2 regions of the Priestia sp. JNUCC 25 genome follow, and region 2 is predicted to be linked to the other one. Evidence: predicted binding sites of a transcription regulator. Region 2 holds the regulator's gene; the other holds the start of a gene.
The links. The regulator CtsR, encoded in region 2, represses protease genes until heat stress. The targets are predictions, from matches to a motif close to ATGGTCAATAAAGGTCAAACA.
Positions count from the first base shown of each region.

Region 1 (8,533 bases), 340 kb from region 2:
GACGATAAAGTATTGTTGCTTCAAAAGCCACGAAGAAACTGGTGGGTGGCCCCGGGTGGGAAAATGGAGCAAGGAGAATCTGTAAAAGACTCTGTTGTGAGAGAATTTCGTGAAGAAACGGGAATTTATTTGAAAAATCCCACTGTAAAAGGTATCTTTACTTTTACGATGAAAGAAAACGATCAAATTTCATCTGAATGGATGATGTTTACTTTTTTTGCTACAGATTTTGATGGGACAAATGTGCTAGAATCAGAAGAAGGCAAACTCGGTTGGCATAATTTGAGTGAAGTAAGTGAATTGCCGATGGCACCGGGAGATCATCACATTATCGATTATGTAGCAAAAGGGTCGGGTGTTATTTATGGCAACTTTACGTATACAACGGATTTCGAGTTATTATCTTATCGAATTGATCCTTGTTAATGATAAATAGACATGTATGCATAGATTGAGGGGGATGGAAAATGAGTACTGGGTCTGTAAGCGATATTCAATTAGTGATTATTACTGGAATGTCAGGTGCAGGAAAAACAGTAGCAATTCAGAGTTTTGAAGATTTAGGGTTCTTTTGTGTAGATAATTTACCCCCTACATTGCTACCGAAATTTTTAGAACTCATGAAAGAGTCAGGGAATAAAATGAATAAAGTTGCTCTTGTTATGGACTTGCGAGGCAGAGAGTTTTTTGAAAGCCTGTTTGAAGCATTAGATAACATGAGTGAAACAACGTGGGTCACGCCACAAATTTTATTTTTAGATGCAAAAGATTCTGTATTGGTGACGCGCTATAAAGAAACGAGACGTTCACATCCGCTAGCTCCTTCGGGTTTACCTTTAGAAGGAATTGGTATGGAACGTGAGCTTCTTGAGGAGTTAAAGGGAAGAGCTCAGCTTATTTATGAGACGTCAGAGTTAAAACCAAGAGAGCTTAGAGAAAAGATTTTAACTCAGTTTTCGTCGCACGCTTCACAGGTTTTTACTGTTAATGTGATGTCGTTTGGTTTTAAATATGGTGTACCTATTGACGCTGATTTAGTCTTTGATGTGCGCTTTTTGCCAAACCCTCACTACATTGACCATATGCGTCCTAAAACAGGGCTTGAAGAAGAGGTTTCTTCTTACGTATTAAAATGGACGGAAACTCAAAAGTTCATTGAAAAAGTAGTAGACTTACTTTCGTTTATGCTTCCACAGTACAAGCGAGAAGGTAAAAGCCAGCTGGTCATTGCTATAGGATGCACAGGCGGACAGCATCGCTCCGTCACATTAGCTGAATATTTAGGTCACCATTTCCAGAATGAATACAAAACTCATATTTCTCATCGTGACATTGAGAGGAGAAAGGAAAATCATAGATGAGCAGTGAACAGCTTCCAAAAGTTGTCGTCATTGGGGGAGGAACGGGTTTACCAGTGCTGTTAAGAGGGTTGAAGGAATACCCTCTTGATCTTACAGCCATCGTAACCGTAGCAGACGACGGGGGAAGTTCTGGCCGATTGCGCGATGAACTTGAAATCCCTGCTCCTGGTGATATTCGAAATGTTCTAGTTGCTTTATCTGATGTAGAGCCACTAGTTGAAGAGCTTTTTCAGCATCGATTTGATACAGGAAATGAGCTTACAGGCCATTCTCTTGGCAATTTGTTGCTTGCAGCTATGACGTCTATTACTGGCGATTTTGTGCATGCTATACGAGAAATGAGCAAAGTACTAAACGTCAGAGGGAAAGTACTTCCAGCAGCTAATCAAAGTGTTGTGCTGCATGCGGAGATGCAAGATGGATCCATCGTAACAGGTGAATCTAAAATTCCAGAAGTTAATAAAAAAATTAATAAAGTATTTTTATCGCCCGCCGATGTGAAACCGCTTGTCGAGACAATAAAAGCGATTCGACGAGCTGATTTAATTGTGTTGGGGCCCGGAAGTCTTTATACAAGTATTTTGCCGAATTTACTGGTGCAGGATATTTGTAACGAGCTTTGTTCGACAAAAGCAAAGAAAGTGTACGTATGCAACGTGATGACGCAGCCGGGTGAGACATTGGGCTTTAAGGCAAGTGATCATATTAAAGCGCTTTACAATCATATGCCTTGTGCATTTTTAGATGCGATTATCGTCAATAATGCACCTATTCCAGCACCTTTGAAAAAGAAATACCAAGTAGAGCAGGCTCAGCCTGTAGAATATGATCGTGAAGTATTGCTAAAATTAGGGTTAGAAGTGATTGAAGATCAAATTATTCAGTATGACGGCAGCGTAATTAGGCATGATACAAAAAAAGTAGCAAAGCTTGTGTATTCTATGCTGACATCGCTGCAAGGTAAAACGAATACGGGTGTTTAACACTATTTCCGTATGTAGATTGGAGGTGAAGTTATGTCATTTGCATCAGAAACAAAAAAAGAGTTAACGAATTTAGAAGTCAAAGATTGCTGTGCAAAAGCAGAGCTTTCTGCATTAATTCGAATGAATGGTTCACTTTCTTTTTCGAATAAAAAATTCACGGTTGATGTTCAAACAGAAAACGCAGCGATTGCTCGGCGCATTTATGTCCTGCTTAAGAAAAATTATGATGTTTCAGTAGAACTGCTTGTGCGTAAGAAAATGCGGTTGAAAAAAAACAATGTGTATATTGTTCGATTAGTAGAGAAAACGAGAATGCTTTTGGAAGACTTAAAAATTGTAGAAGAAGGATTCACGTTTACACATCGTATTTCACCAGAGCTAGTGCAAAAAAAATGCTGTAAGCGATCCTACTTAAGAGGCGCATTTTTAGCCGGCGGTTCTATTAATAACCCAGAGACATCATCGTACCATCTTGAAATCTTTTCATTGTATGAAGAGCACAACGAAGCTTTATGCAATTTAATGAACGAATTTCAATTGAATAGTAAAACATTAGAACGGAAAAAAGGCTATATTAACTATTTGAAAGAAGCTGAAAAAATTACGGAGTTTCTAAATATCATTGGAGCCCATAACGCTCTGTTACGGTTTGAGGATGTAAGAATCGTCCGAGATATGCGAAATTCCGTTAATCGCTTAGTTAATTGTGAAACAGCTAACTTAAATAAAACGATCGGAGCGGCTATTCGTCAAGTGGAAAACATTCGTTATATTGATGAAACAGCTGGATTAGACATCTTACCAGAAAAGCTAAGAGAAATTGCTCGTTTGCGTGTGGAATACCAAGACGTTACGTTAAAGGAGCTTGGTGAGATGGTATCTGGAGGTCAAATTAGCAAATCGGGCATTAACCATCGGTTGCGTAAAATTGACCAAATAGCAGACAAGCTTCGCGCCGGTCAGCCAGTCACATAAGGGGAATTGCAAGGGGGAGGATTTTATCATGGAAAAACAAGTAGAAGTAAAATTAAAAACGGGATTACAGGCTCGTGTTGCGGCACTATTTGTGCAAGAAGCAACTCGTTTTACATCTGATGTGTACTTGAAGAAAGATGAGAAAGTAGTCAACGCTAAAAGTATCATGGGGTTAATGAGCTTAGCGATTAATAATGGGTCTCTTATTACGCTCATTGTTGAAGGGGTAGATGAAAAAGAAGCAATGGATGCGTTAGTAGCTTACGTAGAGAACGATGCATAAAAAAGCCTTTCCCAAAGTGGGAAAGGCTTTTTTCTTATTTAGGGTCGTTTTCTAATACTTTGTCAATTAGACCGTATTCTAAAGCGCGTTCAGCAGTCATGAAATTATCACGATCTGTATCACGTTGTAGCACTTCTAACGGTTGACCTGTACGCTCAGCTAAAATTGAATTTAGTTTTTCGCGTAAGAATAGAATACGTTTTGCCGCAATTTCGATTTCAGTAGCTTGTCCTTGAGCACCACCAAGAGGTTGATGAATCATTACTTCGCTGTTTGGAAGAGCAAAACGTTTGCCCTTTTCACCAGCAGCCAGTAAGAAAGCACCCATTGATGCAGCCATACCGATACAAATTGTAGAAACTTTTGGCTTAATGAATTGCATCGTATCGTAGATAGCCATTCCAGCTGTAATAGAGCCACCTGGACTGTTGATATAAAGTGAGATATCTTTTTCTGGGTCTTCAGCAGCTAAGAATAGAAGCTGAGAAACGATTGAGTTAGCTACATTATCGTCAATAGCACTACCTAAAATAATAATGCGGTCTTTTAATAAACGTGAATAAATGTCATAAGCACGTTCACCACGGTTTGTTTGTTCAATAACTGTAGGAATTAAGTTCATATTAAATTCCTCCTTAACAAGAATAATTTGTTATGTACCTATAATACACGTATGGTCAATAAAGGTCAAACAAAAGAACCTCTACTACACATATTCGCTTAAAAGACTATGTATTCCTCTTTGACATTATTAAAATTTTTCCCCCTTCTAAAAAAAATAAACGTAGTATTCTATTGAAAAGAGAAGTTTTCTCTCCTATAATGGAAGTTGTGACAAATATGCCCTCGTAGTGTAGTGGATAGCACAAGAGATTCCGGTTCTCTTAGGGTGGGTTCGAATCCTGTCGAGGGCGTCTTAAAACGTTGCGGATTACGCAACGTTTTTTATTTTGAGTAAAAAGGCTCATCTTCTCAAAAAATAATATTTATTTTCCTCCTATAACCCTTTATACGCGTAAGGAAGCAAGAAATTAATTCCATTGTACCGGTTGCGGAATTTGTCAGAATACTATAAAACAGTATATAAGGAAAAGAAACACGGAGGAGGAATAAATATGAAATATATGAACAAACTTTTCATTGTCAGTGCATCGGTAGCACTATTGCTGTCTGCATGCGGGACGAACGAAGATTCTGCTCAGCCGAAGTCTAATGATCAAGCAGAAAATGTTCAGCAGGACACAGCTTCTAAATCTGATCAAACATCAGGCGCTGCAAAAGAAGATTCGAAAAAAGATGCGGATTCTTCCGAGGTCTCAGCCAAACCTTCAGGAAGTCAATCATCAACTAGCGAAACAGCGGATGATGAACAGTCAACGTCTTCTTCAGAAACAAAACTAACAAAAAGCCCAGAACAAGATTATTCTATTCAAGTAATGGACGGTTATAAACTAACGGGTGAAGAACCAGGAAAAGATGCGTTAGTATTAACTTCAGATGATTCTCAATTTATGCGTATCGAAATGCTTTCATCAAAAGCATCGATGGACGACGCTGCTCAATCTGTTAAACAAACGGCAACAGCAGTTAATAAAAATGCAGCAGAGAAAAAGAATCTTGAAGAGAATGGAATCTTCAAAGATTCTGTTTGGTATGAAGCCACATCTGGCGATCATACGGTAAACGCTGTGTTGGTTAAAGGAAAGAAACCAATGAAGCTAACCATCTTCACGAAAAATGACGAAGAAAACTTGGACAAGTTTATGCAAATGGCACAAACCATTCAATAAGTAATTTTTCTATATATTATACACATGCAGAAAATTCGACATGACGAAGAAAACGTCATGTTGGATTATTACTCGGATCATGTGGTTGGTGCGAATTATAATGAAAAGTTATAAAGGTGCATAGCTCTATTACTTTTTTGATGGTTAGTAATTAAAAATAGGATGAACCGCTTCGTTAACAAAGGTTGACGGAGATTTTTTGATGAAAAAATTACATATAAAAAATAGTTACATGCTCTTTGAAAGCGTTTTTATAGTAAAATAGATGAAGGGGAGGGGAGAAATAATGGAGATTGGATTATTTCAGCAGCAGTCGTTAAAGCTGACGATGTCAAAAGAATTATCACAAGCTATTTCTCTTTTACAATATTCATCGATGGATATTGTAGCGTTTTTACATGAGCAGGCGCTTCAAAATCCGCTTATAGATTTTTCAGAGCTGCCCGTCTATACATCTCACAATCAAAAAAATCATGCAACTTCTGATTCAACAGATTATATGAGCAGTATACCAGCTCCTAAAGAAACGCTGTACGAACATTTAATGAATCAATCCGCATTGTTAAAATTAGATGAATGTGAGCAGGCAGCCGTTGAGTTTGTTATTCATAGTCTGGATGATGCTGGCTATTTGCACGATGAGTTAATCATACTTGCTAACCAGCTTGGCCAAGGTCAAGAGCAGGTTGAAAAGGCTCTCCAGCTTGTGCAGCAGATGGACCCGGCAGGAGTAGGGGCAAGAAGTTTACAAGAGTGCTTAATGCTTCAATTAAAAAGGAATAATCAATGGACAGAAAAAATAGAGCAAATTTTGACACATCACTTTGAGGAATTTGCGTATAAAAAATGGATGAAAATCTCAAAGTTATGTCAAATCTCACTTGAAGCTCTTCAACAATTACATGAACAGATTAAGAAATTAAATCCTCGTCCTGGATCGTTTTATATGAAGTCCAATGAACGATTCATTGTACCGGATTTTATTGTGAAAATTGAAGATGGAAATGTCGTTGCTTATGCAAATGAGGATTTGGAACCTCGACTTTCAGTGAATGAACAATACAAACTTCAGCTGAAAAATAGGCAGAACCAAGAAATGTTTTCTTATTTGCAAGAGAAATATCGTGAATTCCAATGGATTATGAAAAGTTTACACACACGCAAAGATACATTAAACGCATTAATGAATACCTTACTCGTTGAACAAGAAGCATTTTTTAAAAAGGGTCCTTCGTATTTGAAGCCGTTAACAATGAAGGAAGTAGCGGAACAAACGTCTGTGCATGAATCAACGATTAGCCGTGCTACTCGGCACAAATATATTCAAACGCCTTTTGGCACCTTTTCAATGAAATCTTTTTTCTCAACTAGTATTCAACTGGGCAACAACGAAGCGACTTCTACAACTCACGTAAAAGAACTGCTTAAAAAGCTAGTAGCAGAAGAAAACAAACAGCGTCCGCTTTCAGATCAGCAGCTGGCTAACGTCTTGCAAAGCAATTATAACGTTACTATTTCAAGAAGAACGGTAGCCAAATATCGAGACCAATTAAACGTTCTACCATCCAGTCAACGAAAACTTTTTGTGACGCAGTAAAGGAGTGAGAATGTGGAAGTCGTACTGTATACCAAAAATGGCTGTCATTTATGCGATGATGCAAAGAAGCTGCTTGCAGAGATGCAGTCTGAGTTTCCCTTGCAGCTTATTGAACGAGATATTTACAAAAACGATGAGTGGCTGGAAAAGTATCACCTTGCGATTCCTGTAGTAGAAATGGATGGAGAAGAAGTGGAATATGGAAAAATAACAGGTATTCCATTAAGAAAACGCTTACTTTTAAAAATAGGCAACACATGAGTTGAATAAAGGATTCACTCCTGTTAGAATAGATTTTGTAGCAGGGTGAATTTTTTTTGCGCAAAGTGGGACATAATATGTCTATACGGGACAAAATATGTCCAGCGAGTTTATGCCTTAAGGGGATTTTAACATGCGTTCTTTAATAGAAGTACAACGAAAATTATTACCTGAACTTCTCTCAGTTATGCAAAAGCGCTATCAAATCTTGCAATACATACGTTTAATGCAGCCGATTGGCCGCAGAAACTTAGCTGTAAGCCTTGGGCTAACAGAACGTGTGTTACGAAGCGAAGTAACATTCTTAAAAGAACAAGATTTGATTGACATTTACCCTAGTGGGATGACGCTTACAAACGAGGGAGAACTACTTCTAGCTGAATTAGAAGAAGTAATGAAGGAAGTTTCAGGACTTCGATTATTGGAAACAACATTAAAAGAGGCGTTTTCTTTATCAGAAGTTGTTGTTGTATCTGGAGATAGTGATCAGTCTCCTTGGGTCAAAAATGAAATGGGTCGAGCATCTGTTTCGTGTATCAAGGAGCGCCTTGTTGGTGAAAAAAATACCGTTGCTGTTACAGGTGGTACAACGCTTGCCGCCGTTGCCGAAATGATGACACCTGATTCAAAACACCCTGATATACTTTTTGTACCTGCTCGCGGAGGGCTAGGTGAAAATGTACAAAACCAAGCAAACACGATTTGTGCTAAGATGGCTGAAAAGTCCATGAGTCACTATCGCTTGCTTCATGTTCCAGATCAGCTTAGTGATGAAGCATACCGATCCATTATCGGTGAGCCATCTATTAAAGACATGCTTCATTTAATCAAGTCCGCTGGTATGGTTGTTCACGGAATAGGAGACGCTATGACAATGGCAGAACGCCGTAAAACACCACAGGCTGACTTAGAAAAAGTGAAAAATGGACATGCTGTAGGTGAGGCATTTGGATACTATTTTAATCATCAAGGCGAAGTTGTTCATAAAGTTAAAACAGTTGGCATACAACTCGATGATTTAAAGAACAATAAATGTGTTATTGCTGTTGCAGGAGGTTCATCAAAAGCAAAGGCAATTAAAGCGTTTATGCAACAAGCGCATGATTCGATTCTCATTACAGATGAAGGCGCCGCAAAAGAGTTAGTAAGGGATTTTAATTAATCCCTCATATAAAAAATACTTTTTACATTCAAGGAGGAAATACCCATGGCAGTAAAAATTGGTATTAACGGATTTGGTCGTATCGGCCGTAATGTATTCCGCGCAGCTTTAAAAAATG
Region 1 is NZ_CM132211.1:4,824,208-4,832,740, reverse strand. It holds gene JNUCC25_RS25415 (8-oxo-dGTP diphosphatase) at 1-426, shown strand, start outside; gene rapZ (RNase adapter RapZ) at 468-1,361, shown strand; gene JNUCC25_RS25405 (gluconeogenesis factor YvcK family protein) at 1,358-2,344, shown strand; gene whiA (DNA-binding protein WhiA) at 2,378-3,322, shown strand; gene JNUCC25_RS25395 (HPr family phosphocarrier protein) at 3,351-3,605, shown strand; gene clpP (ATP-dependent Clp endopeptidase proteolytic subunit ClpP) at 3,640-4,227, opposite strand; tRNA gene JNUCC25_RS25385 (tRNA-Arg) at 4,448-4,519, shown strand; gene JNUCC25_RS25380 (hypothetical protein) at 4,721-5,395, shown strand; gene rpoN (RNA polymerase factor sigma-54) at 5,682-6,992, shown strand; gene JNUCC25_RS25370 (glutaredoxin family protein) at 7,005-7,253, shown strand; gene JNUCC25_RS25365 (sugar-binding transcriptional regulator) at 7,387-8,415, shown strand; gene gap (type I glyceraldehyde-3-phosphate dehydrogenase) at 8,461-8,533, shown strand, end outside.
Region 1: a site for CtsR is predicted at 4,279-4,299, ahead of clpP (ATP-dependent Clp endopeptidase proteolytic subunit ClpP). Genes of this name have one in related genera too.

Region 2 (8,533 bases):
GTAACACTGAATGGAGGCCCGAACCCACGCACGTTGAAAAGTGCGGGGATGAGGTGTGGGTAGCGGAGAAATTCCAATCGAACCTGGAGATAGCTGGTTCTCTCCGAAATAGCTTTAGGGCTAGCCTCATGTTGTGAGAGTCTTGGAGGTAGAGCACTGATTGGACTAGGGGCCCCCAACGGGTTACCGAATTCAGTCAAACTCCGAATGCCAAAGACTTATCCATGGGAGTCAGACTGCGAGTGATAAGATCCGTAGTCAAAAGGGAAACAGCCCAGACCACCAGCTAAGGTCCCCAAGTATACGTTAAGTGGAAAAGGATGTGGAGTTGCTTAGACAACCAGGATGTTGGCTTAGAAGCAGCCACCATTTAAAGAGTGCGTAATAGCTCACTGGTCGAGTGACTCTGCGCCGAAAATGTACCGGGGCTAAACGTATCACCGAAGCTGTGGATTGACATCTTAGATGTCAGTGGTAGGAGAGCGTTCTAAGTGCTGTGAAGTCAGACCGTAAGGACTGGTGGAGCGCTTAGAAGTGAGAATGCCGGTATGAGTAGCGAAAGACAAGTGAGAATCTTGTCCACCGAATGCCTAAGGTTTCCTGAGGAAGGCTCGTCCGCTCAGGGTTAGTCGGGACCTAAGCCGAGGCTGAAAAGCGTAGGCGATGGCCAACAGGTTGATATTCCTGTACCACCTCCCCGCCGTTTGAGTAATGGGGGGACGCAGTAGGATAGGGTAAGCGCGCTGCTGGATATGCGCGTTCAAGCAGTTAGGCTGATGAGTAGGCAAATCCGCTCATCATAAAGGCTGAGCTGTGATGACGAGGGAATTATAGTACCGAAGTTCCTGATTCCACACTGCCAAGAAAAGCCTCTAGCGAGGCGGGAGGTGCCCGTACCGCAAACCGACACAGGTAGGCGAGGAGAGAATCCTAAGGTGATCGAGAGAACTCTCGTTAAGGAACTCGGCAAAATGACCCCGTAACTTCGGGAGAAGGGGTGCTCTGGTAGGGTGTATAGCCCGAGAGAGCCGCAGTGAATAGGCCCAGGCGACTGTTTAGCAAAAACACAGGTCTCTGCGAAGCCGCAAGGCGAAGTATAGGGGCTGACGCCTGCCCGGTGCTGGAAGGTTAAGAGGAGGGGTTATCCTTTGGGAGAAGCTCTGAATCGAAGCCCCAGTAAACGGCGGCCGTAACTATAACGGTCCTAAGGTAGCGAAATTCCTTGTCGGGTAAGTTCCGACCCGCACGAAAGGCGTAACGATCTGGGCACTGTCTCAACGAGAGACTCGGTGAAATTATAGTACCTGTGAAGATGCAGGTTACCCGCGACAGGACGGAAAGACCCCGTGGAGCTTTACTGTAGCCTGATATTGAATTTTGGTACAGCTTGTACAGGATAGGTAGGAGCCTGAGAAGCCGGAGCGCTAGCTTCGGTGGAGGCGTCGGTGGGATACTACCCTGGCTGTATTGAAATTCTAACCCGCGGCCCTGATCGGGCCGGGAGACAGTGTCAGGTGGGCAGTTTGACTGGGGCGGTCGCCTCCTAAAATGTAACGGAGGCGCCCAAAGGTTCCCTCAGAATGGTTGGAAATCATTCGTAGAGTGTAAAGGCACAAGGGAGCTTGACTGCGAGACCTACAAGTCGAGCAGGGACGAAAGTCGGGCTTAGTGATCCGGTGGTTCCGCATGGAAGGGCCATCGCTCAACGGATAAAAGCTACCCCGGGGATAACAGGCTTATCTCCCCCAAGAGTCCACATCGACGGGGAGGTTTGGCACCTCGATGTCGGCTCATCGCATCCTGGGGCTGTAGTCGGTCCCAAGGGTTGGGCTGTTCGCCCATTAAAGCGGTACGCGAGCTGGGTTCAGAACGTCGTGAGACAGTTCGGTCCCTATCCGTCGTGGGCGTAGGAAATTTGAGAGGAGCTGTCCTTAGTACGAGAGGACCGGGATGGACACACCGCTGGTGTACCAGTTGTCTTGCCAAAGGCATCGCTGGGTAGCTATGTGTGGACGGGATAAGTGCTGAAAGCATCTAAGCATGAAGCCCCCCTCAAGATGAGATTTCCCATAGCGCAAGCTAGTAAGATCCCTGAAAGATGATCAGGTTGATAGGTCAGAGGTGGAAGCGTGGCGACATGTGTAGCTGACTGATACTAATCGATCGAGGACTTAACCAAAACTTTAAAAGCGTAAGCTTTACTCAGCAAACTGTTATCTAGTTTTGAGAGAGCAATCTCTTGTCTGGTGGCGATAGCGAAGAGGTCACACCCGTTCCCATACCGAACACGGAAGTTAAGCTCTTTAGCGCCAATGGTAGTTGGGACTTTGTCCCTGTGAGAGTAGGACGTTGCCAGGCACCTGAAAAAGGACTAGCTATTTTAGCTAGTCCTTTTTTGTTTACAATTTATTTGTTTTATGAAAAAGTATAGTAAGAACAATAAAATTCACGATTTGCAGGTTTTGAAATAAATTTTAGTGGCAACGATAAAAGTAAAGAATAAACTTTAATAGTACATAGTTGAAAATTTTTTCGTTTCCTTTTATATTTAAATTAAGGTCAAATATAGTCAAAGTCAGAAGGAGGGGGCAGCGTGCCAAATATCTCTGACATTATCGAACAGTATTTAAAACAAGTACTTGAATTAAGTGAAAGAGAAATTGTTGAAATAAGGCGCAGTGAGATTGCTGATAAATTTCAATGCGTTCCGTCGCAAATTAATTACGTTATCAATACCCGTTTTACAGTTGAGAGAGGTTATCTTGTAGAAAGTAAGCGAGGCGGCGGCGGCTTTATTCGTATTGCAAAAGTAAAAATGCATGATGCAGCGGATTTGTTTCAGCAAGTAATTGAGATGATTCAAAATGAAATTTCACAAGTAAGTGCTGAAAACGTCATTATTAGGTTAGTTGAAGAAAAAGTCATCACAGAACGAGAAGCAAAAATCATGTTGAGTGTTATCAATCGTTCAGTTATTAATATTGAACTTCCTTATCGTGATGAGCTAAGGGCTAATCTTTTAAAAGCAATGCTTAATTCATTACGCTACCGATAAACTCATGATCTATTTTATTTAGAACAGGGAGTGATGACAGGATGATTTGTCAGCAATGTGAAACGAGACCTGCAACTCTTCACTTCACAAAAATTATTAATGGTGAAAAGACGGAGATGCATGTATGTGAACAATGCGCTTCAGAAAATGGAGATACATTTTCTTTTTCAAATCAGCAAGGTTTTTCAATCAATAACTTACTAGCTGGCCTACTTAACCTAGATCCAGCAGTAACTGAAAATTATAAGCAACAAAGTCAGGAGGTTCTTTCTTGTCCTACTTGTGGTATGACATATCAAAAATTTGCTAAAATCGGCAGGTTTGGATGTGCAGATTGCTACAAAACATTTGAGCGACCTCTTATTCCTTTCTTGAAGAGGCTGCATGGAGGTAATTATCTGCATCATGGAAAAATACCAGCAAGAATTGCAAGTAATCTTCATTTAAAAAAGGAATTACAGGCATTAAGATTGAACTTAAAAGAGTATATCGAAAAAGAGGAGTTTGAGAAAGCAGCCGAACTCCGAGATCACATTCGATTACTAGAAAAGAAGATGAACGAATCGAGAGAGGAGGAAGCGTAATTCATGTCCCAGGATTTGTTCTTTTCCCAGCCTGTTAGCTCTTGGATGCGTCAAGAAGCTTCGAATTCAGATATTGTTCTAAGCAGTCGAATCAGGCTGGCTCGAAATTTAACTCATTATCTTTTTCCAACTCTCTTTTCTAAAGAACAAGCAGTTGAAGTGGTTCGAGTATTCGAGCAAGTTTTTCAAAAAAGTGAGAACACCAATCAGTGGAATTTGCATTTACTAAAGATGAACGAATTACAGCCTCTTCAAAAGCAAGTGTTGGTTGAAAAGCATCTTATCAGTCCTAACTTGGCTGAAGGAGATAACAACGGAGCTTGTTTTTTATCAGAAAAAGAAGATTTGAGTATTATGGTTAATGAAGAAGATCATTTACGCATACAATGTTTATTTCCAGGCCTTCAATTATCTGAAGCTTTAAGCACAGCGAATAAAGTAGATAATTGGATTGAGAAATACGTAGATTATGCGTTTGATGAAAATAGAGGGTATTTAACCAGCTGTCCCACAAATGTGGGTACTGGGCTACGTGCATCTGTGATGATGCATCTGCCGGCTTTAGTGATGACCCGTCAAATTCATCGTATTATTCCCGCTATTAACCAGCTCGGCTTAGTGGTGAGAGGAATTTATGGAGAAGGTAGCGAAGCTTTAGGGAATATCTTTCAAATTTCTAATCAGATAACCTTAGGGAAATCTGAAGAAGATATTGTGGCAGATTTAAATAGTGTCGTACAGCAGTTAATTACACAAGAGCACTCTGCACGAGACGCGCTGTTTAAAACATCTCATGTAGAGTTAGAAGATCGAGTGTATCGTTCATATGGAGTATTGGCCAATAGCCGTATTATTGAGTCAAAAGAAGCTTCACAATGTTTATCAGATGTTCGATTAGGAATCGATTTAGGGTATATAAAAGGACTGAGTCAAAATATATTGAATGAACTTATCATTATGACGCAGCCAGGCTTTTTACAGAAGTATTCGGGAGGTCCCCTAAAGCCTCAAGAACGTGACATTAAAAGAGCCACCTTAATTCGAGAACGTCTCACTATAAATAAAAACACAAATTAAACGTGGAGGGTGACGATTATATGATGTTTGGTAGATTTACAGAGCGCGCACAAAAAGTATTAGCTTTAGCACAGGAAGAAGCACTACGCCTAGGTCACAACAACATTGGAACAGAGCATATTTTATTAGGTATCGTTCGTGAAGGTGAAGGAATTGCAGCAAAAGCTCTTTCTGCTCTAGGCCTAAGCACTGAAAAAATTCAAAAAGAAGTGGAAGCATTAATTGGCAGAGGCCAAGAATTAACGCAGACCATTCATTATACACCTCGAGCGAAAAAAGTCATTGAACTTTCAATGGACGAAGCCCGAAAGCTTGGTCATTCTTATGTAGGAACAGAACATATCTTACTAGGCTTAATTCGTGAAGGTGAAGGCGTTGCAGCACGCGTTTTAAATAATTTAGGTGTCAGCCTAAATAAAGCTCGTCAGCAAGTGCTTCATTTATTAGGTAGCAATGAAGCTGCTTCAAGCCATCAAGGCGGAGGCTCTTCAAATGCCAATACACCTACGCTAGACAGCTTAGCACGCGATTTAACAGTTGTAGCGCGCGAAGGAAGCTTAGACCCTGTTATCGGACGTGGGAAAGAAATTCAGCGTGTTATTGAAGTGTTAAGCCGACGTACAAAAAACAATCCTGTATTAATTGGGGAGCCAGGTGTCGGTAAAACGGCAATCGCTGAAGGTTTGGCTCAGCAAATCGTCAACAATGAAGTTCCAGAAATTTTACGTGACAAACGCGTTATGACTTTGGATATGGGAACGGTCGTTGCTGGTACAAAATACCGCGGAGAATTTGAAGATCGCCTGAAGAAAGTAATGGATGAAATTCGTCAAGCAGGTAATATCATTCTCTTTATCGATGAGTTACACACATTAATTGGCGCTGGTGGCGCAGAAGGAGCTATCGATGCTTCTAATATTTTAAAACCTTCTCTTGCTCGTGGAGAACTTCAGTGTATCGGTGCCACCACTTTAGATGAATACAGAAAGTACATTGAAAAAGATGCAGCGTTAGAGCGTCGCTTCCAGCCAATTCAAGTGGATGAACCAACGTTGGAAGAGTCTATTCAAATCTTAAAAGGGCTTCGTGACCGTTATGAAGCGCATCACCGAGTATCTATTTCTGATGAGGCAATCGAGCAAGCGGTGAAACTATCAGATCGCTACATTTCCGATCGTTTCTTACCGGATAAAGCAATCGATTTAATTGATGAAGCTGGTTCAAAAGTGCGTTTACGTTCATTTACAACGCCGCCAAATTTAAAGGAATTAGAGCAAAAATTAGAATCAGTACGCAATGAAAAAGATGCGTCTGTTCAAAGTCAAGAATTTGAAAAAGCAGCATCTTTACGCGATACAGAGCAACGCCTACGCGAAGAATTAGAAGACACAAAGAAAATTTGGAAAGAGCAGCAAGGTAAAGAAAACTCAGCTGTAACCGTAGAAGATATTGCGATGGTGGTATCTAGCTGGACGGGTGTACCGGTCTCTAAACTGGCACAGGAAGAGACAGAAAGACTGCTGAACATGGAAGAGATTCTTCACTCTCGTGTAATTGGGCAAGAAGAAGCGGTAAAAGCAGTTGCAAAAGCTGTGCGCCGTGCTAGAGCAGGCTTGAAAGATCCAAAACGTCCAATTGGTTCATTCATTTTCTTAGGACCAACAGGGGTTGGTAAAACAGAGCTTGCACGTGCATTAGCGGAGTCAATCTTCGGCGATGAAGATGCAATGATTCGTATCGATATGTCTGAGTACATGGAGAAACATTCTACTTCACGCTTAGTAGGTTCACCTCCAGGGTATGTTGGATACGAAGAAGGCGGTCAGTTAACGGAAAAAGTAAGAAGAAAACCTTACTCAGTTGTTCTTTTAGACGAAATTGAAAAAGCGCATCCGGATGTATTTAACATTTTATTACAAGTGTTAGAAGATGGACGCTTAACAGATTCAAAAGGCCGTACAGTTGATTTCCGTAATACGATTTTAATTATGACATCAAACGTAGGTGCTGATACATTAAAACGAAGCAAGCACTTAGGGTTCACAGTAGAAGCAGAAGGGCAAGACTACAAAGATATGAAAGGAAAAGTAATGGCGGAAATGAAGCGCGCGTTCCGTCCGGAGTTCCTAAACCGTATCGATGAAATTATCGTCTTCCATTCATTAGAGAAACCTCACTTAGCTGAAATCGTTAAATTAATGGCGGATCAGTTAACAAAACGCTTAAAAGAGCAAGAAATTGATCTTGAATTAACAAAAGAGGCAATTGATAAAATTGCAGAGGAAGGTTTTGATCCAGAATACGGTGCTCGTCCACTTCGTAGAGCAATTCAAAAACATATTGAAGACCGTTTATCTGAAGAGCTGCTAAAAGGGGTTGTTCAAAAAGGTCAGAAAGTGACGCTAGATGTAGACAAAGGAGAATTTGTTGTTAAATCCTCCGCTCCAAGCAGCATCAGCTAAATTTACTCAAACCAAGACGAGGCATACGAAAAAACACGTATGCCTCCCTTTTTATTTTAGCTTAGGAAATAGTGTACAATAGAGATAGAAATCGATTGAATGAACGGAGAGATTGATAACATAATGGCGAAACGAAAAACAAAATTTGCATGTCAGCATTGCGGATATGAATCAGCAAAATGGATGGGGAAATGTCCCGGATGCGGAAGCTGGAATTCTATGGTAGAAGAAATGGAAGAAACGAAATCATCACGCCGAGGAGCTTTTTCCGGAGCTACTGCTTCTAAAGTTCAAAAACCTCAGTCAATTACAGCGATTGAATCTACAACAGAACCACGAATTTTTACACCTTCTGCAGAGTTAAATCGTGTATTAGGAGGAGGCATTGTGAGAGGGTCACTCGTTTTAATAGGGGGAGATCCGGGTATCGGAAAGTCTACTTTACTTTTGCAAACCTCTGCGCAGTTAGCAATGAAACAAAATAAAGTACTATATATTTCGGGAGAGGAATCAACCAAACAAACGAAGTTAAGAGCGGACAGGCTAGGTGTAAAAGCTGAAGAGCTTTATGTTCACGCAGAAACAAACTTAGAATTAATACTAGAGGCCATCTCAAGCATGCAGCCTGATTTTGTGGTGATTGATTCAATTCAAACCATTTACCATGCTGATGTGACATCAGCGCCAGGAAGCGTCTCACAGGTGCGAGAGTGTACGGCTGAACTAATGCGTGTTGCTAAAACGAATGGAATTGCCATCTTTATTGTGGGTCATGTAACGAAAGAAGGGGCCATTGCAGGTCCAAGACTTCTTGAACATATGGTGGATACGGTTCTTTATTTTGAAGGAGAGCGCCATCATACGTATCGTATATTAAGAGCGGTTAAGAACCGGTTTGGATCTACAAATGAAATGGGCATTTTTGAAATGAAAGAAAGTGGGCTAGAAGAAGTATTGAATCCATCTGAAATCTTTCTAGAAGAACGATCTCAGGGAGCAGCAGGATCGGTTGTTGTCGCTTCAATGGAAGGGACAAGACCCGTATTAGTAGAGCTGCAGGCGCTAATCAGTCCAACGAGCTTTGGAAACCCTAGAAGAATGGCGACGGGAGTAGATCATAATCGCGTTTCGCTTATCATGGCTGTCTTAGAAAAGCGTGTAGGAATGCTGCTGCAGAATCAAGATGCTTATTTAAAAGTAGCAGGTGGAGTGAAATTAGATGAACCAGCAATCGATTTAGCTGTAGCCGTTAGCATTGCTTCAAGCTTCAGAGATGCTGCTTCTAGCGCTACAGATGTTATTGTAGGAGAGGTAGGATTAACAGGTGAAGTACGCCGAGTGTCTAGAATTGAACA
Region 2 is NZ_CM132211.1:94,077-102,609, forward strand. It holds rRNA gene JNUCC25_RS00515 (23S ribosomal RNA) at 1-2,179, shown strand, start outside; rRNA gene rrf (5S ribosomal RNA) at 2,243-2,358, shown strand; gene JNUCC25_RS00525 (CtsR family transcriptional regulator) at 2,594-3,055, shown strand; gene JNUCC25_RS00530 (UvrB/UvrC motif-containing protein) at 3,097-3,639, shown strand; gene JNUCC25_RS00535 (protein arginine kinase) at 3,643-4,716, shown strand; gene clpC (ATP-dependent protease ATP-binding subunit ClpC) at 4,737-7,178, shown strand; gene radA (DNA repair protein RadA) at 7,302-8,533, shown strand, end outside.